One region of the Listeria sp. MAN/IMW/UF555 genome, then DNA from elsewhere that is predicted to be linked to it. Evidence: riboswitches for the same ligand, from Rfam matches in the RefSeq annotation. Region 1 holds a riboswitch; each other region holds the start of a gene.
What was found. A riboswitch is a leader RNA that binds a small molecule or an ion and turns the genes downstream of it on or off. The one in region 1 is predicted to bind S-adenosylmethionine.
Positions count from the first base shown of each region.

Region 2: another riboswitch for S-adenosylmethionine. It lies ahead of AC4PG8_RS06835 (MetQ/NlpA family ABC transporter substrate-binding protein); the one in region 1 lies ahead of AC4PG8_RS05270 (O-acetylhomoserine aminocarboxypropyltransferase/cysteine synthase family protein).
Region 3: another riboswitch for S-adenosylmethionine. It lies ahead of AC4PG8_RS12385 (methionine ABC transporter ATP-binding protein); the one in region 1 lies ahead of AC4PG8_RS05270 (O-acetylhomoserine aminocarboxypropyltransferase/cysteine synthase family protein).
Region 4: another riboswitch for S-adenosylmethionine. It lies ahead of metE (5-methyltetrahydropteroyltriglutamate--homocysteine S-methyltransferase); the one in region 1 lies ahead of AC4PG8_RS05270 (O-acetylhomoserine aminocarboxypropyltransferase/cysteine synthase family protein).

Region 1 is NZ_JBZWZS010000001.1:1,035,109-1,042,425, forward strand. It holds gene AC4PG8_RS05230 (hypothetical protein) at 2-388, shown strand; gene AC4PG8_RS05235 (GNAT family N-acetyltransferase) at 435-935, opposite strand; gene AC4PG8_RS05240 (DUF4097 family beta strand repeat-containing protein) at 1,041-2,141, opposite strand; gene AC4PG8_RS05245 (DUF1700 domain-containing protein) at 2,134-2,724, opposite strand; gene AC4PG8_RS05250 (PadR family transcriptional regulator) at 2,717-3,049, opposite strand; gene AC4PG8_RS05255 (biotin transporter BioY) at 3,242-3,790, shown strand; gene AC4PG8_RS05260 (Crp/Fnr family transcriptional regulator) at 3,866-4,567, shown strand; gene AC4PG8_RS05265 (HdeD family acid-resistance protein) at 4,657-5,184, opposite strand; SAM riboswitch class I at 5,423-5,523, shown strand; gene AC4PG8_RS05270 (O-acetylhomoserine aminocarboxypropyltransferase/cysteine synthase family protein) at 5,632-6,909, shown strand; gene metX (homoserine O-acetyltransferase MetX) at 6,926-7,317, shown strand, end outside.
Region 2 is NZ_JBZWZS010000001.1:1,364,471-1,371,787, forward strand. It holds gene walK (cell wall metabolism sensor histidine kinase WalK) at 1-1,455, opposite strand, end outside; gene yycF (response regulator YycF) at 1,639-2,352, opposite strand; gene AC4PG8_RS06830 (pyridoxal phosphate-dependent aminotransferase) at 2,564-3,745, opposite strand; SAM riboswitch class I at 3,898-4,017, shown strand; gene AC4PG8_RS06835 (MetQ/NlpA family ABC transporter substrate-binding protein) at 4,128-4,949, shown strand; gene AC4PG8_RS06840 (methionine ABC transporter ATP-binding protein) at 4,964-5,980, shown strand; gene AC4PG8_RS06845 (methionine ABC transporter permease) at 5,977-6,639, shown strand; gene AC4PG8_RS06850 (carbon-nitrogen family hydrolase) at 6,730-7,317, shown strand, end outside.
Region 3 is NZ_JBZWZS010000004.1:42,689-50,005, forward strand. It holds gene AC4PG8_RS12370 (Lmo2079 family surface lipoprotein) at 48-1,124, shown strand; gene AC4PG8_RS12375 (MetQ/NlpA family ABC transporter substrate-binding protein) at 1,164-1,994, opposite strand; gene AC4PG8_RS12380 (methionine ABC transporter permease) at 2,059-2,733, opposite strand; gene AC4PG8_RS12385 (methionine ABC transporter ATP-binding protein) at 2,730-3,752, opposite strand; SAM riboswitch class I at 3,842-3,960, opposite strand; gene AC4PG8_RS12390 (hypothetical protein) at 4,069-4,257, opposite strand; gene cesK (histidine kinase CesK) at 4,336-5,478, opposite strand; gene cesR (response regulator CesR) at 5,468-6,163, opposite strand; gene AC4PG8_RS12405 (cation diffusion facilitator family transporter) at 6,239-7,114, opposite strand; gene AC4PG8_RS12410 (thioredoxin family protein) at 7,307-7,317, opposite strand, start outside.
Region 4 is NZ_JBZWZS010000001.1:273-7,589, forward strand. It holds tRNA gene AC4PG8_RS00015 (tRNA-Gly) at 1-47, shown strand, start outside; tRNA gene AC4PG8_RS00020 (tRNA-Ile) at 74-147, shown strand; tRNA gene AC4PG8_RS00025 (tRNA-Asn) at 154-226, shown strand; tRNA gene AC4PG8_RS00030 (tRNA-Ser) at 263-353, shown strand; tRNA gene AC4PG8_RS00035 (tRNA-Glu) at 359-430, shown strand; gene AC4PG8_RS00040 (MFS transporter) at 493-1,650, shown strand; SAM riboswitch class I at 1,745-1,851, shown strand; gene metE (5-methyltetrahydropteroyltriglutamate--homocysteine S-methyltransferase) at 1,958-4,255, shown strand; gene AC4PG8_RS00050 (aminotransferase class I/II-fold pyridoxal phosphate-dependent enzyme) at 4,277-5,401, shown strand; gene metC (cystathionine beta-lyase) at 5,394-6,566, shown strand; gene AC4PG8_RS00060 (bifunctional homocysteine S-methyltransferase/methylenetetrahydrofolate reductase) at 6,563-7,317, shown strand, end outside.

The sequences.
Region 1 (7,317 bases):
GATGCGTTTTATTATTGCTTATTTATCGATTTTTGTTTTAGGTATTTTTTCTGCACTTTTAGTCGAAACAATCCTCTATGAAAATGTCACACCGCAGCTTGTTTTTTCAGCAATTCTTTTTGCTGCTCCCGTCATCTTAGTCGCTTCCACGTTGGGCGAAATATTTTATGGCTTTAGCAAAAAAGCGAGCTATTCAACATTTGCGATATGGGGATTTGCATACGGAGTTGTTGTAACAGTCATCATCCTTAGCATTATTCAAGTCTCTAGCATGATCATTTCTGTTGGTGTTTCTGTTTTAGCAGGAATAATTATGGCAATCCTAGCTGTTATTTTCTTCTATTTACGAGGCGGAAAATCGACAAGTGGAAAAGCTGCGACAAAATAAAAAAATGTCTATCCTAATTGATTATTCAACTAGAATAGACATTTTTTTATTCCTCTTCAAATGCATGATGATTCAAATTAAACCGAATTGTTTCCAGTGGATAGCCGTAAAAATCTTCGGTAAATTCCTCCACTTGAACAAACCCTTTCGCTTTATAAAAATGAATTGCTGTTTCGTTACCTTTTTCTACGTTAACAAACATTGGTAGTGGCACATGAAATAACGTCATTCCAACTTCTAATAATTCCGTACCAAGTCCGCGCTGGGTCACTTCTGGTAGTAAATAAAAAGCCGCAAGTTCACTTTTCCCCTTCTCAAGCTCAATAAAATTCGCAAAGCCGATTACTTTATCCGCTTGTTCTAAAACAGCAAAAGGAGTCGCTGAAATCCGATTATGAAGCGTTTCAACATTATAAAATCTTTTCAAAAAATCGTCTTGTACATCACTTGGAATTAAATCTTGATAAGTATGGTGCCATGAAGTAGTCGCCACATGCTGAATAGCTTCAGCATCTGAATTAGTCGCTTTTCTAATATGAAAATCCATGATCCATTCTCCTTCCAATTGCGCAAATTGTTAAAACAGTTTATCTGACTTTACCCCATTTTAACAAAAAGAATGCGCTAATTAAGTAATTAGCGCACTGATTTTTTATTTTTCGATTGTAATATCTCCGGAACTAGTTTTCACAGTTACGCGGTTAGCGGTATTAGAATCACTTGTTGGTGCTTTAATGCTACCAGAATTACTTTTTGTTTCATAAATAGCTTTAAAATCGCCTGGTAGTTTCAGCTCTACTTCGCCAGAATCTGTATTGACTTCGATATTTTCTACTTGTTTGTTAAAGGCAACATCAATATCGCCTGAGCTCGTTTTCGCAGTTACATTATTCGTTACGCCAGCAAGTTCAATCGCTCCTGAGTCAGATTCAGCTTGTACTTTCCCTTTTGTATTTGCATCAATATCTCCGGAACTAGTTGTTAAAACGGCTAAGTCTGTAACGGTACTATTTGTCAGTTCGATGTCACCAGAATCAATAGCGATTTTAAGTTTTTTCGCTTTAACGCCAGTAGCATTAACATCCCCTGAACCACCATTTACTTCTAAATCGCCCGTCAAACTAGTAAGTTCAGTTTTTCCTGAATCTGTTTCAATTGATGTATTTGCTTTAATATTCGATAAATCTAAATCTCCAGAAGAAGTAGCCATTTGAGCGCTATTTGCTTCTAAATTATTCACTTTTAACTCACCAGAATTTGTAGAACTAACAAATTTCTTTACTTTAAAATCAGAAACATTAATATCTCCTGAATGAGATTTTACTTTTAAATCAGCTAATTTCGTATCTTTTGTTAAAAAGACAGTTACTTTTTGTTGCCCGTAAGCGTAGATTTTGCCAAAGTTGTTATACCAATCATCCTCTTCAGGAACTGTTATATTAAATGAGGTTCCGTCTTCAGAGACTGGTTCTAATTTTTGAATGGCTTTTTTGTCATTTGCAGAGTAATTTCCTTTGAGTTCAATATAATTCTTGCCTGTTGTACTTTCTTTCCATTCAATTAGTACATCTCGCTCGGAAGAAAAGGCAATTGTATTAATATTTTCAGCTGATAAGTCCCACTGTTTTGTTAGTGGTTCGCCTTTTTCAATCATAGTGCCTGATTTCATTGTGACTGCCACGCCGATAGCTCCGATAATAAATAGCACCAAACCGGCGAAAAATAATTTCTTACTTAAATGATGTTTACGCATTTTTTCCGCCTCCTTTGACCGCATATTTGTGCCACTGGATAATAGCCATAGTAGCTTTACTTGTAAACTTAGTAAGTGCATTTGCTACAAACAGCAGCATAAGACCCAGTCCTACAAGCCCAATGGAAATAAACATTTGATAAAATTCAAAATCAGCGCCAAATAATAGTTCTACGCCAAGTATTACCGGTGAAAGTAAGAACCCACCAACTGTTGCCCAAAGTGAAATAACGAGTGACCATAGCGAAACCATAATCGGAATAATAAGACAGATGTCTAGGAAAAATAAACCTATTCCAATTAAAACTTGTTTACTCACAGATCTATTTTCATTTTGATTTTTTCGAGGTACATAATAATAATCTGCTTCTACCTGTTCTTCGCGAATATCTCTTTCACTTAAAATATCTGCCGCAATTTCTTCCGGTTTTCCAAGATCAAAGACGATTTGTTCTTCGCTTTTCCCAGCTTCCACACCATTTCTAAAATGCTCTTGATAGTCTGATAATAGTTCTCTCCGCTCTTTTGGATCCAGCAATTCTAGGCGCTGGTTTAATTCGTTTAGAAAATCTTGTTTATTCATTTACTGCTTCCCCCTCTGTTAAAAGCTTAGCAACACTATCTGTAAAATTGTTCCATTCAGAGATAAGCTCATTCAAGTAAATTTCTCCTTTTACCGTCAGCTGATAATATTTTCTTGATGGACCTTCATTTGATTCTACTAAATAAGTGGAGCAATACTCTTCTTTAACTAATCTTCTAAGTACCGGATAAATAGCTCCCTCTGCAACCTCAATATATTTAGAAACTTGATTTGCTAATTCATAACCATAACAATCTTTCTTTTGAATTAAAAACAAACAGCATAGTTCTAACACACCTTTTTTGAATTGCGGGTTAACCTCCATGCTAACTCCTCCATTCTGCTAAATTACCACTAGTAATAAGTAACCACTACTATATATTGTTCACTACCACTATAGTTTATCATACACTAGTGTTCATTGCAAGGTACTGATTAGAAAAAATAGTATTGTTTTTTTATTTAATAAATGTTAACCTAATTTAGTATTAAGTTTACATTAAGGAGAGATACGTTTATGCGTGATCAGAAATTGAAATTTTTAGTCGTAGATGCTTTATTCGCAGTCATCATTGCTTTACTCGCACAAGTTGCTATTCCACTTGGCCCTATTCCACTTACTGGGCAAACATTTGCAATTGGTTTAGCAGCAACAATTCTTGGAGCTCGTCACGGTACCATATCTGTTTTAGTTTATATCGTGCTTGGAGCAGTTGGTATTCCGGTTTTTCAAGGGATGACAGCAGGAATTGGGATTCTTTTTGGGCCAACTGGCGGATTTATTGTCGGATTTATTTTTAATGCACTACTTACAGGTTGGTTGCTCGAAAAAACAAAATTCACTGTTCCTTATGCAATCGTTGCTAATATTCTAGGAGCCATCGTTACGTTAATTTTCGGTGTTTTATGGCTTAAAGTTAGCACAGGTCTTGACTGGCCGACTGCATTTTTGACTGGGATGGTACCATTTATTATTCCTGGTATTATTAAAGCGGTGTTCGCTGCTTTATTAGGTATTCTCATTCGTGATCGTCTAATTAAAGCAAAATTACTTAGAGCATCATAAGTCCCATTAATACACATTTCGACTCATCTCCTATATAATGATAATGATTAACACTGAGAAAAGGGGACTCGGTATATGTCATTACTGAATGAGGAAAATAATTTTTACAACGTAGATTTACTCGACTTGTTAAAAGATTCAAATGAAGCGGTTCTTCCATATAAGAGAATTCGTTTTAGACGCAACCAAAAAATCTTAACAGAAGGCGCGGAAACAACTTACTTTTATATTATTGAAGACGGGGTCGTTTCGATGAGTAAAAATACGTGTAAAGAAGATAGTATTATTAGCTTCTTAGGTAAACAAGATTCTATCGGTCCGCTTACATTACTTGGAGGAGCCAAATCACCTGCAAACTATACGTCTATTAGTGAAGTTAGTGTTTATCAATTTGAACGTAAATATGTTTTGAATAAACTCTTAAGCTCACCAGATGTATTTTGGCAAATGAATGCACTTATGCAAAGTATGGTTACACCTATGTTAGAACGGGAAGGTTACGTTAATTTACCTTCTAGCGAGAAAGTTTTAGCGGGATTAATTGCTTGTGGGGAGAGATTTGGAAGAATCGAGTCGGATGGTTCTTGTTTGATTCCCTATTATTTCACCCAAAAAATCTTGGGAAATTATCTAAATTTAGCTCGAGCTTACGTTGCAACTAACCTGCGAAAGCTAGAAGAAGATGGAATTATTGCGCTTTCGCCAAAACCTTGGCGTGTTAATAATTTCGAGATTCATAAGCAAAAACTAAAAGAAAATCACGAACCTTACATATGAGTGTAAAATGAATACTTTTTTTCTAATAGTATTTCGTAAAAATATGCATAATGAAAAGAAGCTATCTTAGTTAGATAGCTTCTTTTTTATTAACTATTTTTACCAATAAAGAAGAATGTCGCGATTGCGCCGATACCTTGAACGATGAAGAATGTTGCTACAACAATTATTGCTCCAATCACAGAAACAATTGGATTAAACAGAGCGATAAATCCTACAACGATACCAATAAGACCAATGGTTAAAATCCAACCCCAACCTTGTATATTGTTTTGCTTGGCTGTAAATGCACCAACAGTACGCATGATACCAGCGAATAATACCCACATGCTAAAAAGTAATACAATTATTTCTGGTCCAGCAAATTCATTAAATAATAACAAGAAACCTAGTAAGATGGATAAAATCCCGTCAGCTAGTACCCAACCAGAAACATTTTGTGATTTTCTGTCTGAAAAGTAAGAGAATGTGTGGAAAATACCAGAAATCAGTAATAAGAAACTAAGCATAAAAGCTGATGTTAATAATGAAATAGCCGGATGGAATAAGAACCAAATTCCAAGTACAATCATCGCAATCCCTGCTAATAAAACAAGAATACGTGTAAATGTCTTCATTTTTATTTCAACTCCCCTTTATTTGTGCTAATCTAACCCCACTTTTAATGAAATATAATTAGTCTTAACTATAATAGCCTAAAAAATGGATTTTAAAACCTTTTTAAAATGAAATATTAGTCTAAAAAACAGCTTTGTCACAAAAATTCCACACACAAGTGCTATTTTTGGACTTTTTAAATACTTAGTTGACAATTTGTTTCATCCAGCGTAATATATAACTTAATTTAATAGTATTTTCTTATCACGAAAGGTGGAGGGACTGGCCCTTTGAAGCCTTAGCAACCGGAATTTATTTTCACGGTGCTAATTCCAGCAGTATATTCTGAAAGATAAGTCGGAAATCCAAGTTTAGGAAACTCTATCCTCTCTGGCGGCTTATATACTGCTAGGGAGGTTTTTTGATGGAAATTACTGATAAATACATATTAAAGAGGAGTGGATTTTATGAGTAATGAGTATAAATTCGAAACAATTCAAGTACACGGCGGACATACACCGGACGGAGATACGCATTCTAGAGCTGTGCCAATTTATCAAACAACATCGTATACATTTGATAGCCCAGAACATGCCGCAGCCTTATTTGGTTTACAGGAAACCGGAAATATTTATACACGAATTATGAATCCTACTACAGCTGTTTTAGAAGAACGGTTAACTTTACTTGAAGGTGGCATTGGCGCTGTTGCAACGGCTTCAGGCATGGCCGCTATTACTTACTCGATTTTAAATATTGCTGGTTCCGGAGATCATATCGTCGCAGCGGCAACACTTTATGGTGGCACACACACTCTTTTCTCGCATACATTTAAAACGTTTGGCATTGATGTTACTTTTGTCGACCCTAACGAACCTGAAAATTTTGAAAAAGCAATTAAAGAAAATACGAAAGCCGTATTCATTGAAACGATTGGGAATCCTGATATTAATATTATTGATATTGAAAAAGTAGCTGAGATAGCGCACGCATCTGATGTCCCGCTAATTGTTGATAATACTTTTGCGACCGCTTATTTAAATCGCCCATTTGATTTTGGCGCAGATATTGTCGTTTACTCGGCAACGAAATTTATCGGTGGTCACGGGGTTGCGATTGGTGGCGCTGTTATTGACTCTGGTAAATTTAACTGGGCAAATGGGAAGTTTCCAAAACTCGTTGTACCTGATGATAGTTATAACGGGCTGTCTTATACAAATGACGTTGGTGCAGCGGCCTATATTACCAAGCTCCGTGTCTCGCTCCTTCGTGACACTGGTGCCGCACTTTCCCCGTTCAACGCCTTCTTGCTCATTTTAGGGCTAGAAACATTATCTTTACGACTTGAGCAACACGTGAAAAATGCGAAACAAGTAGCGAATTTCTTAAATGACCATCCAAAAGTTGCTTGGGTTAATTATCCTGGCTTAAAAGACAACAAATACCACGATTTAGCCCAAAAATATTTACCAAAAGGACCTGGTTCCATTTTCACTTTTGGCGTTAAGGGTGGTTACGCGGCTGGGAAAAAGGTTATCGAATCTGTGGAGTTATTCTCACATCTAGCAAATGTGGGTGATGCCAAGTCGCTTATAATCCACCCAGCATCAACGACTCATCAACAACTAAGCGAAGAACAACAATTAACAGCTGGCGTTAAACCAGAATCCATCCGTCTTTCTATCGGAATCGAAAATGCGGATGATATTATTCAAGATTTAACGAAAGCACTAGAGCAAATTTAGGAGGAAGTGAAGAGAAGTGACCTTACAGCAAAAAGAACTATTTCAAAAAAGTCCTCTTCTACTTGAAAACGGGGAAACATTAAGTCCGGTTTTAGTTGGCTATGAAACGTATGGGACACTTTCTGCCTCACGCGATAATTGTATTTTGTTAGAACATGCGCTCACTGGGACGGCACATGCGGCGAAACATTTTGAAGATGACGCCCCTGGTTGGTGGGATGATTATATTGGTCCGGGGAAAACGATTGATACAGACAAATATTTCCTTGTTTGTACGAATGTATTTGGTGGTTGTAGTGGAACGACTGGCCCCTCCTCGATTAATCCAAAAACAGGCGAGCCTTTCCGGTTACAATTTCCCGGATTTTCAATTAAAGATATTATTAAAGTGCAGCGTGAACTTTTGGA
Region 2 (7,317 bases), 330 kb from region 1:
TTCTTTTGGAATGTGGCGTTTAAACATGATTGTTTCTTTTTTCATCATTTCAAAACGATCGATAATATGATTGAAGAAGTCTGTGAAATTCACGAAGCTTTTTTCTAATTGTTCTCTTCCACCGTCCATTCTTGAAAGTTTAAGCAGGTCATTTACAAGACGAATCATTCGTTCTGTTTCGTTTTGAGTCACTTCAAGGAAACGTGGCGCAATTTCTTTATCTTCCCATGCCCCGTCACTTAGAGCCTCTAAGTAACTATGCATACTTGTAAGCGGGGTTCTTAATTCATGCGACACATTAGAAACGAAATCGCGGCGTTCTTGATCGACTTTTTCTTGGTCGGTAATATCGTGAAGTACTGCAATAACGCCATTATTAAATCCAGTTTCTCTTTGAATAACGGAAAAATTAGCGCGCAGTACGTATGGTTTATCAAGCGTGCTACGGTCCATCGTTAATGAACCATCGACTTCCATTAAATCTTCAAATTGATAGGTATCACCAATATCTAGTACATCAATAATTGATCGACCATTGGCACTTTCATGCTTAACACGTAGCATTTTTTCAGCTGGCGTGTTAATAAGAATAACTTTTCCGCGGCGGTCTGTAGCAATTACTCCATCGGTCATATAGGCAAGTACGGAGGAAAGTTTGCGCCGTTCTCCTTCTGTCATGGCCTGTGCTTCTTGAACACGTTTTGTTAGTGTATTGAAGGAATCAGCTAGTTCGCCAATTTCATCCACGCCATAGACTTTAACTTTCCGGCTGTAGTTTCCTCGCGCCATCGCATAGGCTTGACGTTTCATTTCAATAATTGGCTTCGTAATCGTTCTGGATAGTAAAATTCCAAGTACCGCTGTAATGATCATGGCAATCAAAGTACCCGTAATGAAAATGTTCGTAATATCATCCACTTGTTTATATACACTTTCAATATCGGCGACAAGATAAATAGCCCCTATCACTTGTCCTTTATTTTTGATGGAGGATACGTTCACCCAGACACGGTTATTTTTATTTGATTCGTCTTTATAAATTTTATCCTCAGATGTAGTTCCGAGTGATAAGGTTCGTTTAACAAGGGGATCGTTACTTTTTTGCCCAACGATACCTTGATTATCTAAATTGGAAGTCCCGAGAATTTTGCCTTTGTCATCTACTATTCTTACTTCGATTATGTTGCTGCTTGCACGCGAATAGTCGACCAAAAGCTCTCGAATATCATTTTGTAGCTTCACTGAGTTATCGCTATTTTTTATGATTTCTTCTCTAGCATTATAATCCAGCAACGTGATGCTATTCGTGATGGAATCTTGAAAATTCTTCTCCAGTTGCCCTTCCAGCTCACGTACAAAATACGCGCCGATTACTTGCATTGCTACAATAATTAATAGCAAATACATAATAACTAACTTAAATTGTACAGACTGAAAAAATCTCATTTTATGCATAAGTCTTTCTACTCCTATTCGGGGTAATATATTTAAATTAGTATACCATATGTTATGGGGTAGACGTATTGTTTTTCCTGTTATTTGGGTCAATTTATTTATAAAAATAATTATTAAGTATGCGGATATACCCAAAAAAAGTGGTCCTCCAAGTTTTTTACTTGGCGACCACTTCTTGTTTATTTATTCTTGTTCTGGATTGCGTAAATAATAACCAACGCCGCGTCTTGTAACTAACCACGCTGGATGGCTTGGATTATCTTCAATTTTTTCGCGTAGACGTCGAACAGTAACATCGACCGTACGAACATCACCGAAGTAATCATAGCCCCAAACTGTTTGAAGTAAATGTTCTCTTGTCATGACTTGACCCATATGTTTGGCTAGATAATGAAGTAATTCGAATTCACGATGCGTAAGTTCGATTGTTTCGCCACGTTTTGAAGCAACATATGCGTCTGGATGAATAATTAATGAACCAATTTCTAATTCACTGTTTTCTTCTTCCTCGGCAGCGTTTGAGCTTACTTGGCTATGACGGCGCAAGTTGGCTTTCACACGAGCGATTAATTCGCGGTTACTAAATGGTTTCGTAACGTAATCATCGGCACCAAGTTCAAGTCCGATAACTTTATCAATTTCGGAATCTTTTGCAGTTACCATAATTATTGGCATATCATACTTCTTACGTACTTCACGACATACCTCAATACCATCACGACCTGGAAGCATAATGTCCAGTAAAATCAAATCTGGCTGAACTTCTTCTACAAGTTCTAACGCTTCATCGCCATCATAGGCGCAATATACATCAAAGCCTTCTTTATTTAGATTAAACTTAACTATATCCGCAATCGGTTTTTCGTCATCTACTACAAGAATTTTCTTTTCTGCCATTTTTTTACAGTCCTCTCATTCCTGGATTTCGCCGGCTTTAACCGGGACAGATACTTTTTATTTAATGCAAAAAAATCTCACTAAATACTTTAAATTCCGGCCTGTCTTCATAAAACAACATGCTAAGAATAGACTTACTAATCAATTATAACACATACAGTTAATTATCTGAATTATTACAAGCTATTTTCTCTTAAAATCACATAATCTCTTAATTTTGTGCCACTTTATCAAATAAATGTAGCTTGGAAATTCGCGCCACTGCCTCTTCTAATCGTTTTTCATCCATTAAAAGTCCTACGCGTACATAACCCTCACCGAAAGTTCCGAAACCACTTCCGTCAGCAACAGCTACACTAACCTCATTTAATAAGTAATCCGCGAATTCACTACTTGTAAACTCTTTTGGAACGGGCATCCATGCAAAAAAAGAGCCCGCTGGAGCAATTGCTTCCCAACCAATTTTATCACAAGCAGCTATAAATGCATTTCTACGGCTTTCATAACGAGCATTTAATTCTTGTACACAAGTTTGATCGCCTGTGAGCGCCTCAATTGCAGCATCTTGAATACCTGGGAATAAACTTACATACATATGATCTTGAATGAGGTTGATTGCTTCGACAACGTCTTTATTCCCAACAGCAAATCCTACGCGCCAGCCAGCCATATTGTATGTTTTCGAAAGCGTATAAAGTTCGATTCCAATCTCTTTTGCTCCTGGAGTTTCTAAAAAGCTAATCGGTTTCTTCCCATCAAAACCAATACCACCATAAGCAAAATCATGTGCAATCGTGATATTGTTTTCTTTAGCAAAAGCAACCGTTTCTTCAAAAAAGTGAGTCGTAGCAACCGCGCCAGTGGGGTTATTTGGATAATTTAAATACATCAACTCCGCTTTTTTCGCAATTTCTTCAGGAATTTTATTAAAATCTGGTAAAAAGTTATTTTCAGCAATAAGTGGCATTGTTTCGAACTGAACTTCTCCTAAAACGGCTCCTGATAAATAATCTGGGTAGCCCGGATCTGGTAAAAGCATTACGTCACCTGGATCCATTAAACACATTGGCAGTTCAACAAGCCCTGTTTTCGTCCCAAATAAAATGGCTACTTCTGTATTTGGATCGATGGTTACATTATATTCACGCGCATAAAAATCAGCCGCGGCTTGTTTAAGTTCCTGTTTTCCACGAAACAACGAATATTTATGATTGATTGGATTTTCTGAAGCTGTTTTCATTGCTTCCACGATATGCTTGGGTGTTGGCTGGTCTGGATTTCCTTGACCTAGATTAATCACGTCATGACCTTCTTCCACTTTCTTTCCCACTTTTTCTACAAGGCTAGAAAAAAATTGATCTGGTAAATTTTGCAAGCGTTTGGAAATTTTCATTTGGCACCCGTCCTTTTCAAGTTTCATTGATTAAAATAGTAAAGTTTTCTGAAGTATTTGTCCAGTATGATTTTTTTTAAACTTAAAAAAGCATTGACAAATTATCTTAAAATGCGTATATTTTTAACTAACAGGTTTTTCTAAAATATTTTCTCTTATCGAGAGCGGCAGAGGGACTGGCCCGATGAAGCCCGGCAACCTAACTTTATTTAAGCGTAAAGTGAAGGTGCTAATTCCAGCAAAATGGTGTATTCCGTTTTGGTAGATGAGAGGAGCTGGATATGTTCGACTTTCCACTTCTCTATTCTAAATAGAGAAGTTTTTTTATTGCTTTCATGAATAAATCTGGATAAATAATCAACATACTAGGGAGGAAAAAAAGATGAGAAAATTAACAAAAGGGTTAGGAATTTTACTTGCATCAAGCCTTATTCTAGGTTTAGCAGCATGTGGAGGCGGAAGTGACGATAAAGCCTTAAGCACAAAAGAAATCACCATTGGAACAACAGCAGGACCTCACCAACAAATCGCTGAAGAAGTTCAAAAATTAGCGAAAAAAGACGGCCTTGAAATCAAAATCAAAACTTTTGATGATTATAATACACCAAATACAGCTTTAAACGACGGTGACCTCGATGCGAATAACTACCAAACAATCCCGTTCTTAGAGCAACAAAAGAAAGATAAAGGCTACAAATTAGACGTTGCTTTTAAAACAGTAGCATTCCCAATGGGTGTTTACTCCAACGATATTAAAGACTTAAAAGATCTTAAAAAAGGCGACAAAATTGCCGTTCCAAACGATCCAAGTAACGAATACCGTGGTTTAAAACTATTTGAAGATGCTGGCATTATTAAATTAAAAGATGGCGTGGAAGAAAAAGCAACAAAAAAAGACATTGCTGAAAACCCACTTGACCTTGAAATCGTTGAACTTGAAGCTTCTCAAATCCCTGCACAATTAGATGAAGTTGCAGCAGCAGCTATCAATACTAACTTCGCAATGGGTGCTGGACTTTCTATTAATAAAGACGCAATTTACCATGAACCAACAAAAGACAATCCATATCCAAACGTATTTGTTATTCGTAGCGAAAACAAAGATGATGAAGTCGTTAAAACATTAGAAAAATACTACCATTCTGATGACGTAAAAGCATTTATTGAAAAAGAATTTAATGGGTCTGTAGTACCTGCATTCTAGGGAGTTGTTTTATTTTGATCGAATTACATCAAGTTTCAAAGTCATTTAATGTAAATGGAAAAACCGTAGAAGCCGTCAAAAATGTTTCTATTACAGTCGAAAAAGGAGAAATTTTCGGTGTCGTTGGTTACAGTGGCGCCGGAAAAAGTACGCTCGTTCGTTGCATCAACTTGCTTGAACGTCCTGATGCCGGCCAAGTTTTAATTGACGGGAAGAATTTGTCTACCCTCTCAAGTAAAGAACTTCGTGTCGCTCGTCGGAAAATTGGTATGATTTTCCAAGGATATAACTTACTTAAAACCGCAACTGTCTATGATAACATTGCCAAACCGTTAAAATTAGAAGGTGTTCCAAAAGACGAAATCGAGATTCGCGTAAATAAATACTTGTCGATTGTTGGCTTAGAGGATAAAAGAAGCAATTATCCAAGTCAGCTTTCTGGCGGTCAAAAACAACGTGTTGCGATTGCTCGTGCTCTTGCGCATGAACCAGAAATTCTTTTAAGCGATGAAGCGACAAGTGCTTTGGATCCTGAAACAACAGAAGCAATTTTGCAGTTGTTACTTAAGATTAACGCTGAGCTTGGCATTACGATTTTCTTAATTACACATGAACTTGATGTCATTCAACGTATTTGTGACCGGGTTGCTGTGATGGAAAATGGACATTTAGTAGAGCAAGGTACCGTTCTTGATATTTTCACCAAAGCAAAACATGCGACAACAAAACGCTTTGTTGGCTCGGAAGCTAGTTTCGACATCCCGCAAGATTTGCTTGAAAAATATATCGCGACCGGAAAATTAGTTTCACTTCATTTTATTGGTGATGAGGCTGATGAACCTGCGCTCGCTCTTGTATCACGCAAATTCGACGTTCTTCCAAGCATTTTAGCTGGTGGAATAGATCATTTGAAAAACGGAACACTTGGAAAACTACTCGTTCATTTAAAAGGGGACGAAGCCGAATATAGTAAAGCTATTGCTTATTTGAAAGAATCTGGAGTCGTTGTTGAGGAGGTCGAGTTACTATGAGTTTGTTTTTTGAAGAATGGGGACCGATACTTTGGCAAGGATTTTTAGAAACTCTTACAATGACTGGGATTACACTTGTAATTTCACTAGCAATTGGGTTGCCACTTGGCGTATTTTTAACATTAACGCGTAAAGGCGGTCAATCAGAAAATCTGGTTGTATATAGTATTTTGAACTGGGTAATTAATATTTTACGTTCGTTACCTTTCATTATTTTATTATTCTTAATGATTCCGGTAACTCGTTTTGTTGTTGGTACTACAATTGGAATTCAAGGTGTGATTATGCCACTTGTTGTATTCACCGCACCTTATATCGCTCGCTTGATGGAGTCTGCCCTACTTGAAGTTGACCGTGGTGTTATTGAAGCCTACCAAGCAATGGGGATTTCAACGCCAAAAATCATTTGGAGCGTAGTTATTCGCGAAGCTCGGTCTGGTATCGTTCTCGGTTTAACGATTGCTACAATTGGTCTTATCGGCGCAACTGCAATGGCTGGACTTGTTGGGGCTGGCGGACTTGGAACGATTGCATATCAATATGGTTTCCAGCGTTTTGAGCCGACTGTCATGTATACAACCATCATTATTTTAATTATCATGGTACAAGCACTACAATCATTCGGAAATTTCTTATCTAGACGTCTTAAAAAAGATTAATTTTACTACTAAGAGCTTGGTGCGTAGTGTTCCGGTATGGACTCGCCACCAAGCTTATGTTATTTTTAAAAGAAAAAGGGAGCGAAGAACATGTGGAAGTTGGCATTATGTCAAACCGATGTAGTTTTTAAATATCCAGATGCAAACTATGCACGGATTGAAAAAGCAATTGTTGAAGCTGCTGAAAATGGGGCCGATATAGCAGTTTTACCAGAAATGTGGAATACAGGTTATGCTTTAAATGAATTAGCTGGGGTTGCTGATTTAAATGGGGAGAGAACAAAAGAATTTTTAGCTGGCCTTTCAGAAAAACACCAAATCGCTATAATTGGCGGCTCGGTTTCTATTTCAGAAGGAAGCAAGTTTTCCAACACGATGTACGCTTTTGATAAATATGGCGGACTACTTTCTTCATATAAAAAGGTCCACTTATTCCAACTTATGAATGAACACTTATACTTAGAACCTGGAAATGATAAAAATCTATTTCGACTAGATGGTATTTCTTGCGCAGGGTTCATTTGTTATGATATTAGATTTCCTGAATGGATTCGCAAACATACTTCAGAAGGCTCAGAAGTTATTTTTGTTTCTGCACAGTGGCCAGCTGAACGCATTAAACAATGGGAACAACTACTTATTGCTCGTGCGATTGAAAACCAAGCTTTTGTTGTTGCT
Region 3 (7,317 bases), on a different contig from region 1:
TAACTTATTTGTAATAAACGATTATTTATTGAAGGAGAATTTAAAATATGAAGAAAGCAATAATGGCTCTGACCATCTTTGTATTGCTTTTAGCCACATTATCCGGGTGCAGCTCCCCTAAGTCCGACTTCACATCTACTTTAAAGAAAACAGCTGAAAATAAACAATTTACAACGAACGTCACATTCCAAGTAAACAACCTATCTGATAACTACATTAAAAAACTTGGCTCTGATATTGACTTAAATCAACTTAAAAAATCTAACATTCAATATAAAATTTCTGTAGATAGTGATTCTTCCTCTTCCTATAGCGCTTATTCGCTTCACTGGAAAGGCAAAGAACCACTTGATTTAACTCTACACGCGCTCCAAAACAGTGAAGACGGGAAAGCTTATATCCCTGTAGCTGATATTTATGATGCAGCAGACAGTTTTTCAAGCCTACTATCCGATTCAGCAGCTCAGATTTTCAACAAAGTACTCGCGCAAAATAAAGACTTAGAATCTAAATATCTCAACGTATTCGAGACATTCCAAAACTTCTCCAATCAAACAATTGATTCAGAAACCGTTGATCGTCAAGCGGAAGAATTGAAAAAAATTGAAGAAGCCAGTGGTATCGCAATTTACAGCTATTTAAATAACTTAGATGACAAACATTTCACTTCCAAAGATAATGGAGATATTGTTTTAAACCTATCCAAAAACGAAATAAAAGATTTAGTTAATGACGTTTTTACAGCACTTGATAATGACGGAAATATCATCACACTTCTTTCAGAAATTGATGGTAGCTCGCAAAAAGAAGCTCAAAAAAAATGGAATTCCGGTGAAAAAAGCGTTCGTTCTTCGCTAAAAAACCTTACTTCCAATAAAAATCAAACACTCGATTTCAAATTAACGTTAACACCAGATAGTAAGAAAGGTTTCAGTAAAGCCGTTATTACTACAAACTTTGAAGATAGCAAAACAAAAGATTTAATCAACTTAACAACAACCGTCGACATGCTTGATTATGAAAAAGTTCCTCCAATGCCAGAAGGTAAAGACATTGTTTCTAAAAAAGAACTTGATAAAGCCATTTCTGATGGACTGAAACTATATTTAAGTAGTGCTAATTAAAAAAATCCTTTTACCAAATCGGTAAAAGGATTTTTTTGTTTACTTATCAACTGGAACAACTGCTCCGTCCCATTCTTTCGTAATGTAATCTTGAATTTCTTTTGAATGTAACACTTTAACTAGTTCTTTAATGTTTTTGTCGTCTTTTTTCTTGTCCGTAGTTACAACAATATTAGCGTAAGGAGAATCTTTGCTTTCGATTGCAATAGCATCTTTCGAAGGATTTAAGCCTTGGTCTACAACAAAGTTTGAGTTAATAGCGACAACATCGCCTTCTTCATTATTATATGCAGTCATCAAGTAAGCTGGGTCAAAATCATATTTGAATTTCAAGTTTTTCGGATTGTCTTTAATATCGTCAAATGTTGCATCTTGTGGTTTCACGCCATCTTTAAGCGTTAAAAGTCCATTATCTACAAAAATCCCAATAACACGCGGCCAGTCAGATTTTGAGTTAGAAAGTAAAACTTGCGCGCCGTCTTTTAAATCTTTAATATCTTTTACTTTTTTAGAATAAATGCCCATTGGTTCGATGTGAATAGCACCGACATCAGCAAATTTGTAACCTTTTTCTTTTTCTTCTAATTCAAGATATGGTTTATGTTGGAAGTAGTTAGCATCTAAATCGCCTTCTTCTAGGGCTTTATTAGGCATAACGTAGTCTGTATATTTAACAATTTTCAAGTCAATCCCTTTATCTTTCAGGATTGGTTTTGCTTGTTCTAAGATTTGAGCATGGGGTGTATTTGACGCACCCACTACCAATTTATTATCGTCTTTACTAGATGAAGCTTTATCTGAGGAGCCACCGCAAGCTGTAAGTACTAAAACTAAACTTAATGTGAAAATTAAACCAAGAACCTTTTTCATGAAATTCTCTCCTTTTTTGCGGGGATTCCGCGTTTTTTTATATAAATTTCTTCATATACATTGATTAGCGTTTATCGGTTCGTTTTGTTAGGAAGTCGCCGATAAATTGGAAAATAAAGACGATGATTAAAATAATAATTGTCGCAAGTACCGTTACATCAGGTTGTCCACGTTGGAATCCTTCAAGATAAGCTGTATTTCCAAGCCCACCTGCACCAATGACGCCGGCCATCGCTGTGAATCCAACAAGTGAAATTGCTGTCACTGTAATACCAGAAATAATCGCTGGTAAGGCTTCTGGGATGAGCACTTTACCAATAATAGTAAACATATTCGCGCCCATGGATTTAGCGGCTTCAATAACGCCTTTGTCTACTTCGCGAAAAGCAATTTCTACCATCCGACCATAGAACGGAGCTGCTGAGATAATTAAAGCTGGAAGTGCTGCTTTCGGTCCAATTACGGTTCCGACTAACGATTTTGTCATCGGTAAAAGTAACACGATTAAAATAATAAAAGGAATGGAACGGAACACATTAACAAGGATTGCTGTGATCCAGTATAAAATGCGCGCTCCGGCATGTTTTTTATTATTGGTTAAAAATAGTAATAATCCTAGCACGATTCCTAGTAAAAAAACTGCAAATAATGAAGTAAGTGTCATATATAGCGTTTCTTGTGTGGCAACCCACATCATTTGAAAATCAACATTTGGAAATAACTCTTGTAATTTCGTCATCGTTCTAACACTTCCGTTTCTACTTTAAGTTGACGTAGCTGTGTTAGACTGGCTTCTATCGCTTCTTCTGTGCCTAGAACTTGGACATACAATGTTCCGTATGCGCCGTTTTGCGTTTGAGTTAAGTTCCCATGAAGGACATTTAGCAAGACATCATTTTCTTTTGCTACTTGAGAGATAACTGGTTGAGTTGCATTTTCACTCATGAAGAGTAGTTTAACGATTTTACCTTCTGCGTAATTATCGAGTAATAGATGGATTAGTTCTTCCGTTTCGTCTGAATCAGTTACTTGGCGGACGAAGCGCTGCGTTACTTTTTCTTTAGGATGGCGGAAAACGTCTAGTACGTCACCGAGTTCAGCAACTTTCCCGTTTTCCATGACTGCCACGCGATTACAGATTTTACGGATAACGTGCATTTCGTGGGTGATAACGATGATAGTTAGGTTGAGGCGTTTATTTATGTCTAGCAGTAATTCTAAAACTTCATCGGTTGTTTGTGGATCTAGTGCGGATGTAGCTTCATCACAAAGCAATACTTTAGGATTATTCGCGAGCGCTCTTGCAATACCTACGCGCTGTTTTTGCCCACCACTTAGTTCAGCTGGATAGGCGTTTTCTTTTCCTTCTAAGCCAACGAGTCGGATTAGTTCATTGACCCGAAAACGTCTTTTCTCACCGCGAACACCAGCAATTTCTAATGGAAACGCGATATTTTCTGCAACAGTTCTTGACCATAATAAATTAAAATGTTGAAATATCATTCCGATTTGTTGGCGCGCTTTTCTTAATTTACTACCACGAATTTGGCTAATTAGTAGGTTATCTACTTCAACAGATCCTTCAGTTGGTAGTTCTAATCCATTGAACATTCGGATTAGTGTACTTTTACCAGCCCCTGAATAACCAACTACTCCGAAAATCTCACCTTGTTCAATTTCTAAATCGACATGGTCGACTGCGAGAACTTTGTTATTTCTGGACGTATATTCTTTTACGACGTTCTGTAACGTAATCATCTCTATCACCTTTTCTACATTCTGATATACAAAAAAGCCTTCCTGCTAATGAGCAGAAAGGCAGCATTTTTTCAAATGGGCTAACTTCCTTCTCATCTTTCAGAACAAATCGTTGTTCTGCATGACTTAGCACCTTAAACACATAATGAATTATTGTTTAGGTTGCTGGGTTTCACAGGGCATTTCCCTCCACCACTCTGGATAAGATTTCTACATATTATTATATCACTTCATTTGTGACTATAGTGACGTTTCTTGTTTTTTCATATTACCTTTTCCGTCACACTTTGTCAATAACTTTTTTATTTATACGCATCTATTTGTAATTTACTTCACTAATAATATTATTTTCTCCCGAATGTTCCTGGCTAGCTAACTGAGAGGCTATTTTAATCTGAGCTCTATTTTGATATTTAAGTTCGCTACTATTGACTTGAATTATGTACATAAATACCGCAATGACTGTGATACAAGCAACAACAATTAAAACAATATGTTTTTTCATTTTTCTCTCCTCCGTGATTTATATTCTACTGAAAGAACATAAATCACAAGGAAAGAAACATTTAAGAATTTTTAAAGATTAAATGAGCGGCAATTTGACGATAAAACTTGTTTTGCGATGTTTGCTTTCTGCGGTAACAATTCCGCCGTGTTTTTCAACGATAGACTTAGCAATTGCAAGGCCTAAACCAGTCCCCGTTGTTGTCCGGTTTTTATCTACTTTATAAAAACGTTCAAATAAATAAGGCAAATCAACGGTTGGAATCTCTTCACCGTAATTAGTGACCCGCACAACAGCCATATGATCTTCTTTTTTCGCGCTTACATCAATTTGTTTATTTCCTTCTCCGTATCTAAGCGCATTGGAAAATAAATTCTCAAACAAACGCATAATTTGGTTACCATCGCCACCAATGATGAGTTTATTGGCATCAAAATGTTCGATTATCTGCATATTTCGTTCTGCAGCTCGTCCGTCATATTCTGCTACTAATTGTCTGAGTAATTCAATGATGTCTAGTTCGTCTTTTTTCAATTGGTAATCAACACTATCAAGCCTAGTATAAGAGAATAAATCATCAATCAGTTTATGCAGATGACGCGCTTTTCCGTAAACAAGTTCCGTATAATAACGCAGCTCAATCTCATCACGATAACGATCCTCATGAATATAACTTAAATATCCTAAAATCGACGTTAAAGGCGTCCGCAAATCATGTGAGACATTCGTAATCAAGTCATTCCTAGCTTGCTGCGCCTGTTCTTCCTTTTTCATTAATTTATTTTGTCGTTCACGCATATTTTCAATGTTTCGCTCAAGTTCTTGAATTTCCGGGACAAAACTTTCTGTATCAACCGGCTTTCCATCATTTAAAGCAAAATTAATCGTTCGTAGTTGTTTTTTTAATATCCGCTGACGCATCAATCGATAAAAGAATGCAAAGAATAAACAAGCAATCAAAAAGATAATTAAAAACTTCAGCGATAACATCCAAAACGACTGCATTATCCGAGTATATTTATTCGGCCCAAAAAGTTGAACCATAGATTGCGTCACTTCACGTAAAAACAAAGAATCATCACGAATAGAAATACTCCACAAATAAATAGTTTGGACAGTAATCAAAGCAAAAACCCAAGACACTATTGCAAAAAAAGTCGCCTGCCAAACATTCATCACATGGCTAATTTTCGTAAACAACACTTCCAGTCTAGATTTCAATTTTGTACCCTACTCCCCATATTGTCTTAATCACATTTTCTCCGCCCATAGCATCTCTCAATTTATCACGCAAGTTGCTAATATGGACCATGACCGTTTTACTCGCTCCGAGTGCTTTCTCCTGCCAAATTTTCTCAAAAATATATTCTGAACTGAAAACACGACCTGGTTCACTCGCTAGTAAAAATAAAATATCAAATTCTGAAGTAGTTAAATGAAGTTCTTTTTCTCCAACAGTTACAACATGAAGCCCGCGATCAACTACAATTGGCCCAATAATGACCTTATCTTGACTAACTGGCTCCGCTTGACTCATTTGTTGCATACGTCTTAAAATCGCTTTAACGCGAACAGAGAGCTCTAAAGGATTAAACGGTTTGACCATATAATCATCCGCTCCAGTTAATAGTCCCATAATTTTATCATTATCTTCTGCCTTTGCACTAAGCATTAAAATTGGCGTTAAAATACCATTTTTCCGCATTAATCGGCATACTTCAAGGCCATTCATTTCTGGCATCATTATATCTAAAATCACTAATGTTGGCTGCTTTTCTTGCACTAAACGCCATACTTCCGCACCATCATAAGCTTGATAAATTGTGTATCCTTCATTTTGTAAATATAATTTTACTAAATCAACAATTTCTTTATCATCATCGGCAATCAAAATAGATGTTGTCATACTCATTGTCCTTTCCATTCTTATTTCTACCTATTGTAACACTTTAGAAACAAATCGAATAGAAAGAGCTGATTTTTAATTTCTAGTTAGCACTCGCTCTTCTTCAGGTTCTAAGTGAATCAAAACTTCTGCTTTCGCATAGAAATTCATAATCTCTGCTTCAATTTCATCACAAAGCGAATGAGCACTTTCAATTGTCATCGTGGAAGATACTACTAAATGAAAATCAATATATTCTTCCGCTCCTGCTCGTCTAGAGCGAAAATCATGAAACTCAATAAATTTATTTTTATGCGCTAAAATAATCTTTTTAATTGCCTCTTCTTCATTATCTGAAAGACGTTTATCCATTAATGGTGGAAAAGATTCTTTTAAAAGCTTAAATGCTTCGTACATAATATAAAATGCCGTTAAAATAGCGATAACTGGGTCTAACCACAACCAGCCAGTTATGTATACTAAAAATAAACTAAGCGCAATACCAAGCGATGTGAAAACATCTGTATATAAATGTAGCGCATTGGATTTCATTGCCACTGAATTGGCTTTAATTGCCGCTCTTTTAATAATTCGTGACACAATAATATTAACAATCGCCCCAAAAAGCATGACAGCAATACCGAGCGCTGGAAATCTAATTTCATGAGGATTTAAAAGTTTATTAACAGATTCAACAATAATCCAAATACCCGCTACAAAAATCAATAAAGTTTCAATAGTCCCCGCGATATTTTCCGCTTTCCCGTGCCCATATGGATGGTCCTCGTCTGCAGGCTGATTCGAAATTCGAATAGAAAAGAAAGTAATGACTGATGCAAATAAATCCATTGAAGAGTGAATTCCTTCTGAAATCACAGCTACTGATCCCGTGAAAAAGCCGACAATTAATTTAAGTACGACGATAACAAAATTACTACACACCGATAAAATAGTAAGGTTAGAATTGTTCATAGAAAAGCCTCCGATATGTTTATGTTTCACTAAAAATTTCTCTTTATAAAACACTATTTTAACAACTCGAATTATCTTACCACGAGTAGCCAAATTGTGTCTATAGCAATGTTTTTAGCTAAATGCAGTTCTATATCAGAAACGAAACTTTTTTGCGCACGGGCAAAAATTAACACAGAAAAAATCCCTGTATCACTCACTAT
Region 4 (7,317 bases), 1.0 Mb from region 1:
TACAGCCTTCCAAGCTGTTGTCGTGGGTTCGATTCCCATCACCCGCTTTTTACCATAAAATTAGATTTACTAGGGGCCTATAGCTCAGCTGGTTAGAGCGCACGCCTGATAAGCGTGAGGTCGATGGTTCGAGTCCATTTAGGCCCATTTTATTCCACAGTAGCTCAGTTGGTAGAGCAATCGGCTGTTAACCGATCGGTCGCAGGTTCGAGTCCTGCCTGTGGAGTTATTCTTTCAAAAAGAGAATAGATTTTTTATATCTGGGGAAGTACTCAAGTGGCTGAAGAGGCGCCCCTGCTAAGGGTGTAGGTCGCTCGCGCGGCGCGAGGGTTCAAATCCCTCCTTCTCCGCCAGATATGGCCCGTTGGTCAAGCGGTTAAGACACCGCCCTTTCACGGCGGTAACACGGGTTCGATTCCCGTACGGGTCATCTAAAAAAACAATGTCGAACATCGACATTGTTTTTTTTTAGTAAGTTTTCGGAGGTGTGTTATGGGGGCAAAAGGGAAGTTTTGGATTTTAACGATGGTTGTAGCTATATCTGGATTATCTCAAGGTGTTTTACTGCCACTTATTGCGATAATTTTAGAAGAAAAAGGGGTAAGTGCTGGAATAAATGGGTTTCATGCAACAGGAATTTACTTAGGTGTTTTACTGATTTCTCCATTTATTGAGGCACCTTTACATAAATATGGTTACAAGCCTATAATATTAGTTGGCGGAGGGCTTGTTGCGATTGCAATATTTGCTTTTCCTATTTGGTTTAATTTATATTTTTGGTTTATATTGCGATTGCTTATTGGTATTGGGGATCATATGTTGCATTTTTCATCGCAGACATGGATTGGAGCAATGAGTGATCCTAGTAAGCGTGGTCGGAATATGGCTATTTATGGTTTGTTTTTCTCTGTAGGATTTGCGATTGGGCCGCAATTGGTGAATTTGGCAAAAGTAAATGCAAACTTGCCTTTCTTTTTGTCAGGTATTTTAGTATTGATTGCTTGGAGCCTTGTTTGGTTTATTCGAAATGATTTCGTGGGAGAAAAGGCTGTTATTCGGAAAATTTCTTTTTGGGGAAGTATAAAACGCTTTTCGGGCGTATTTAAGATGGCTTGGGTTGCGATGATTCCACCGTTTTTGTATGGGATTCTTGAAACCGGACTTAATGCGACATTTCCGGTTGTAGGGTTGCGAGATGGGCTTGATACAATGATGATTGCGATGATTATTTCTTCTTTTTCAGTTGGGACGATTATTTTTCAAGTGCCGATTGGGATTATTAGTGATAAATTTGGTCGGGGTAAAATGTTACCGCTTTTGACTGGAGCAGGGGCTGTGGTTTTTGTATTAACAGCGTTTGTTAAGATACCTATTTTCTTTGTGATATTTTTCTTTATTTTGGGGATATTGCTAGGCTCGCTTTATTCACTAGGGTTATCTTATATGACTGATTTGACGCCGCTTGAACTACTTCCGGCTGGAAATATTTTGGTAGGAATGTTCTTTAGTTTAGGGAGTATTATTGGTCCGAGTGCAACGGGGATGATGATAGGGATTTTTGGAAATCAAATATTTTATTTTGTGGTCGCTGGAATCCTTTTGCTAGGCTGTTTATTATTAGCTTTGGGAGGACGGAAGGAAGCACATTGAAAGAAAATAAAAATTTAATGATTGACAGTTTTTAGTTGCAAGTGGTATGATGATTTCAATCCAATTTAAGTGATTAAAAAAACTAAATAAATTACTCTTATTATGAGTGGTAGAGGGACTGGCCCGTTGAAACCCAGCAACCTTTCAATTCGTTGAAAAGGTGCTAAATCCTGCGAAGTGTGATGCTTCGAGAGATAAGAGAGACTTAAAAAGTTTCACTGTATTTGTGTATCGAAACTTCCAAACCTCTCTAGTTCTCTAGGGAGGTTTTTTATTGGCAAAAAATTGAGAGGATAAGGTGATAGGTATGGTAAAGGCGATTAGTTCAAACTTGGGGTATCCAAGACTTGGGGAGAAACGTGAATGGAAACGTGCGCTAGAAAAGTTTTGGAATGGTGCGATTTCAGAAGAGGAATTATTGGCGGAAACAAAAGCTCTAAGATTACATGCGCTAAAGAAACAACAAGATAAAGGAATTGATTTGATTCCAGTTGGTGACTTTAGTTTTTATGATCAAGTGCTAGATACGAGCGTTACATTTGGGATTATTCCAAAACGCTTTCAACATGATGGTGGAAAGGTTTCGCTAAATACATATTTTGATATTGCGCGTGGTAAGAGTGACGCGGTTGCTTCTGAAATGACTAAATGGTTCAATACTAACTATCACTACATCGTGCCAGAACTTGCTGAAGCTGATCCTAAAGTATTAGATAACCGGGCGCTTTACTACTACGAGGAAGCGAAAAATGAGCTTGGGATTGAAGGGAAGCCAGTCCTTGTTGGTCCGGTTACTTATTTAAAACTTGGAAAAGGTAGCGATACAGAAAGCTTTGAAATATTATTAGATAAATTTATTCCAGCGTATATTGAAATTTTGAAAGAGCTTGAAACTGCTGGTGCTACCTGGGTTCAAATTGACGAACCTTATCTTGCAACTAGTTTTGATAAAAAAGAAATTGCTTTATTTGAAAAAGTATACAAAGCGTTTCATGATGCTGTACCAAACTTGAAAATAGAATTACAAACTTATTTTGAAAGTTTGGATTATTATGAAGAGGTTGTTAATTTGCCAGTTGCGGCGGTTGGAATTGATTTTGTTCATGATCACGGCGATTCGATTAAAGCGTTGAAAGCTCACGGATTTCCGCAAAATAAATATTTAGCGGCTGGGGTGATTGATGGTCGAAATGTTTGGCGCAGTGATTTGGATGCGAAATTGGCACTCCTTACTGACATCGCTCATTATGTGGCGGAGGATAAATTGATTGTCCAACCATCCAATTCATTATTACATGTACCAGTAACAAAACTAAGCGAACCTGATTTAGATGAAGTGATTCTAGGCGGCTTATCATTTGCTGATCAAAAATTAGATGAAATTGCTATATTAACGAAAGCTTTAACAGAAGGTGCGGAAAGTGTGGCTGCTGAGCTAAATGAAGCTCGTGAGGCTGTAAAAGCACTTAATGAATCAAGCCATCGAAATAATTTAGAAGTTCAAGCGGCGATTGCTAATTTGGAAAATGTTCGGGTTGACCGAGAATTACCATTTGCAGAACGAATCAAATTACAACATGAATGGCTCAAATTACCACTGTTTCCAACAACGACTATCGGAAGTTTTCCACAGTCACCAGAAGTTCGGAAAACACGTGCAGATTGGTTAAAAGGAAATATCACCGATGCAGAATATAATGCATTTATTGAAAAAGAAACTGCTCGCTGGATTAAAATTCAAGAGGATTTAGATATCGATGTGTTAGTTCACGGTGAATTTGAACGTACTGACATGGTGGAATATTTTGGACAAAAATTAGCTGGCTTCCAAGCAACTAAATTTGGCTGGGTACAATCTTATGGTTCGAGAGCGGTTCGTCCACCACTTATCTACGGGGATGTTGCTTTTACGGAGGAAATTACAGTGAAAGAAAGCGTCTATGCCCAGTCGTTAACGAAGCGCCCAGTGAAGGGGATGCTAACGGCGCCAGTAACAATCATCAATTGGAGTTTTGTCCGTGATGATGTGCCGGAAAGTGTTGTTGCGAATCAAGTTGGCCTCGCGCTTCGTAAAGAGGTAGAAGCACTAGAACGTAATGGCATTAAAGTTATCCAAGTGGACGAGCCAGCTTTACGTGAAGGTTTACCATTGAAACAAGCGAGATGGCAAAAATATTTAGATGATGCGGTATATTCATTTAAATTAACAACTGCTTCGGTTCAAAATGATACGCAAATTCATACTCATATGTGTTACTCGGATTTTGATGACATTATTGATACAATCAGTGCTTTGGATGCCGATGTGATTTCGATTGAAACCTCAAGAAGTCATGGGGAAATTATTTCGACATTTGAAGAAGTGACTTATGATAAAGAAATTGGACTGGGTGTTTATGATATTCATAGTCCACGAGTTCCAACTGTTTCAGAAATTCAAGATAATATCCGCCGTGCGTTACGTGCAATTGATGCAAAACAATTTTGGATTAACCCGGATTGTGGGTTGAAAACGCGTAAAGAGCCTGAAACAATTGCAGCACTTCAAGATATGATTAAAGCGACTAAAGAAGTTCGTGCAGAATATCAAGTATTAGAGAAATAAAGGAATGGAGGAGAGGTAATTATGGCAAAGCTGAAACAAGAGACGATAGCAGCGCAAATTGGAAATAGAAAGTGTGAAAGAACGGGTGCTGTCAATATGCCAGTCTACTTCTCTACAGCTTACCAGCATGCCGATCTTGGGGTATCAACGGGATATGATTATACTAGAACTGGAAATCCAACGCGAGATGCTTTACAAGAAGCACTTGCGGAACTAGAGAATGGCACGCATGCATTTGCGACGAGTTCTGGGATGAGTGCGATTCAATTAGTCTTTCAGCTATTTAAAACGGGTGAACATATTATAAGTTCGCAGGATTTGTACGGTGGGACTTTTAGATATTTTGAACAGTTTGGAGCGCAATATCAGATTGGTTTTTCTTATTGGGACGGGGCGAACGTGAATGATTTGGAAAAATTGGTTCGCCCGGAAACAAAAGCGATTTTCATCGAAACGCCGACTAATCCATTGATGCAAGAAACAGACATTGCTAGTGTGTCTCGGTGGGCACATGCGAATGATTTACTTGTTATTGTAGATAACACTTTTTATACACCTGTTTTGCAGCAACCATTAACTTTAGGCGCAGATATTGTTATTCATAGTGCGACGAAGTATCTTGGTGGACATAACGATGTGCTGGCAGGCGCGGTTATTGTTAAAGAGGAATGGCTTGGAAAATTCTTTTTTGATCAGCTAAATGCAACGGGTACTGTGTTATCGCCATTTGATAGTTGGCTTTTGATTCGTGGTCTGAAGACGCTTGTTTTACGAGTGAGACAGCATCAAGCAAATGCGGAGAAAATCGCTGCGTTTTTGGAGGAGCATGAGTTAGTGGAGGAAGTGCGTTATCCGGGCCGCGGGGGAATGATTAGTTTCTTTATTAAGGATGCAGCGCTCGTATCGCCACTTTTAAAAGAGCTTGAGTTGTTTACTTTTGCGGAAAGTTTAGGTGGGGTAGAGAGTTTGATTACTTATCCAACAACGCAAACTCATGCCGATATTCCAGTGGAACTTAGAAATTCTTATGGACTCACAGATAAATTATTACGAATTTCGGTTGGAATTGAAGCTAGTGAAGATTTAATTGCTGATTTATCTAAAGCACTTGATACGGTTTTGAAAGGGGTGACCGCTCGTGGCTAAGGATTATGGGCAAGATACAGCTGTAATTAAAGCTAGTTTAGGAATCGATAAAGAAACAGGTGCACTTAATACGCCCATTCATTTATCGTCTACATTTCATCAACATGATTTTGATAATTACCATACTTATGATTATGCAAGAAGTGGCAATCCAACTCGGGAAAAAGTGGAGCAAGCGATTGCGGAATTAGAAGGTGGCACGAATGGTTTTGCTTTTGCAAGTGGTATGGCTGCTGTTTCTGCGGCACTTTTCACACTATCTAAAGGGGATCATTTTATTATTTCAAAAGATGTGTATGGTGGAACTTTTCGTTTGGTTGAGCAAGTGTTGCCGAGGTTTGGGATTACGCATACTTTTGTTGATACGACAAACATTGATGAAGTTGCGAAGGCGTTTCAAGCGAATACTAAGTTGGTTTACTTGGAAACACCATCCAATCCGCTATTACATGTGACGGACATTCGGACTGTTTCTAAACTTGCGAGAGCGAATGGCTGCCATACGTTTGTTGACAATACATTTTTAACACCGCTTATTCAAAAACCGTTAGAGCTTGGGGCAGATTTGGTTATCCACAGTGCGACGAAATTTCTTGGCGGTCATAGTGATATTTTGGCGGGGCTTATTGTTACTAATAACCCGGATTTGGCTGAAGCTATTTACTTTTTGCAAAATTCAACTGGTGGGGTTCTTGGGGTACAAGATTCTTGGTTGCTGCTTCGTGGACTTAAAACGCTATCTGTTCGGATGAAAGCTGGGACGGAAACTGCGGAAAAAATTGCTTTGTTTTTAAATGCGGAACCAGATGTAGTTGCAGTGCATTATCCTGGCTTACCATCCCATGCAGGCTATGAAATTCAAGTAGAACAAGCGACGAGTGGTGGAGCTGTTTTGTCTTTTGATCTTGGTAGCGAAGAAGCTGTGCGCGAGCTCGTGAATCATTTGGAGTTACCGGTATTTTCCGTGAGTTTAGGTGCGGTTGAGAGTATTTTATCTTACCCTGCTAAAATGTCTCATGCTGCTGTTCCGGAAGAGGAGCGTTTGGCGCAAGGAATTACTCCAGGATTATTACGTTTTTCAGCGGGGCTGGAGGATGCAGATGATTTGATTGCTGATTTAAAACAAGCACTTTCGTTCATTAAGAAAGGAAGTGTCGCGAAATGAATTTAAGAAAAGATTTAAGTGAAAAAGTTTTAATTGCAGATGGTGCGATGGGCACTTTGCTTTATTCCTACGGAGTGGACCGTTCGTTTGAAGAGCTGAATTTATCTCATCCGGAAGATATTGTAGCGATTCATAAGGCTTATATTGGTGCTGGTGCGGATATTATTCAAACTAATACTTACGGAGCCAATTATATTAAACTCGCTCGATATGGTCTTGAGGATGAAGTGAAGCGAATTAACCAAGCAGCCATTCGCTTAGCAAAGGAAGCGGCGAGAGGGACCGGGACGTATATCTTTGGCACGATTGGCGGGATAAATGGTGCTGTGGATGCAAGACTTCCGGCGGCTCCTCTGGAAGAAATTAAGCGTAGTTTTCGGGAGCAGCTATACTGTTTTTTGTTAGATGGTGTGGATGCAATTTTGCTTGAGACGTATTATGATTTAGATGAACTTAAAACGGTGTTGAAAATTCTCCGTGAGACGACTGATTTACCTGTCGTGGCAAATGTATCGATGCATGAACCAGGTATCCTTCAAAACGGGAAAAAATTACCAGATGCGCTGGAAGAACTTATTGCGCTCGGTGCAGATGTGGTTGGTATCAATTGCCGACTTGGACCATATCATATGGCGCGTGCTCTTGAAACAGTACCACTTTATGATAAGGCATACTTAGCTGTTTATCCCAATGCGAGCCTGCCAGAAGTGCAAGAAGGGAAAGTCATTTATCAGTCAGATACAGATTATTT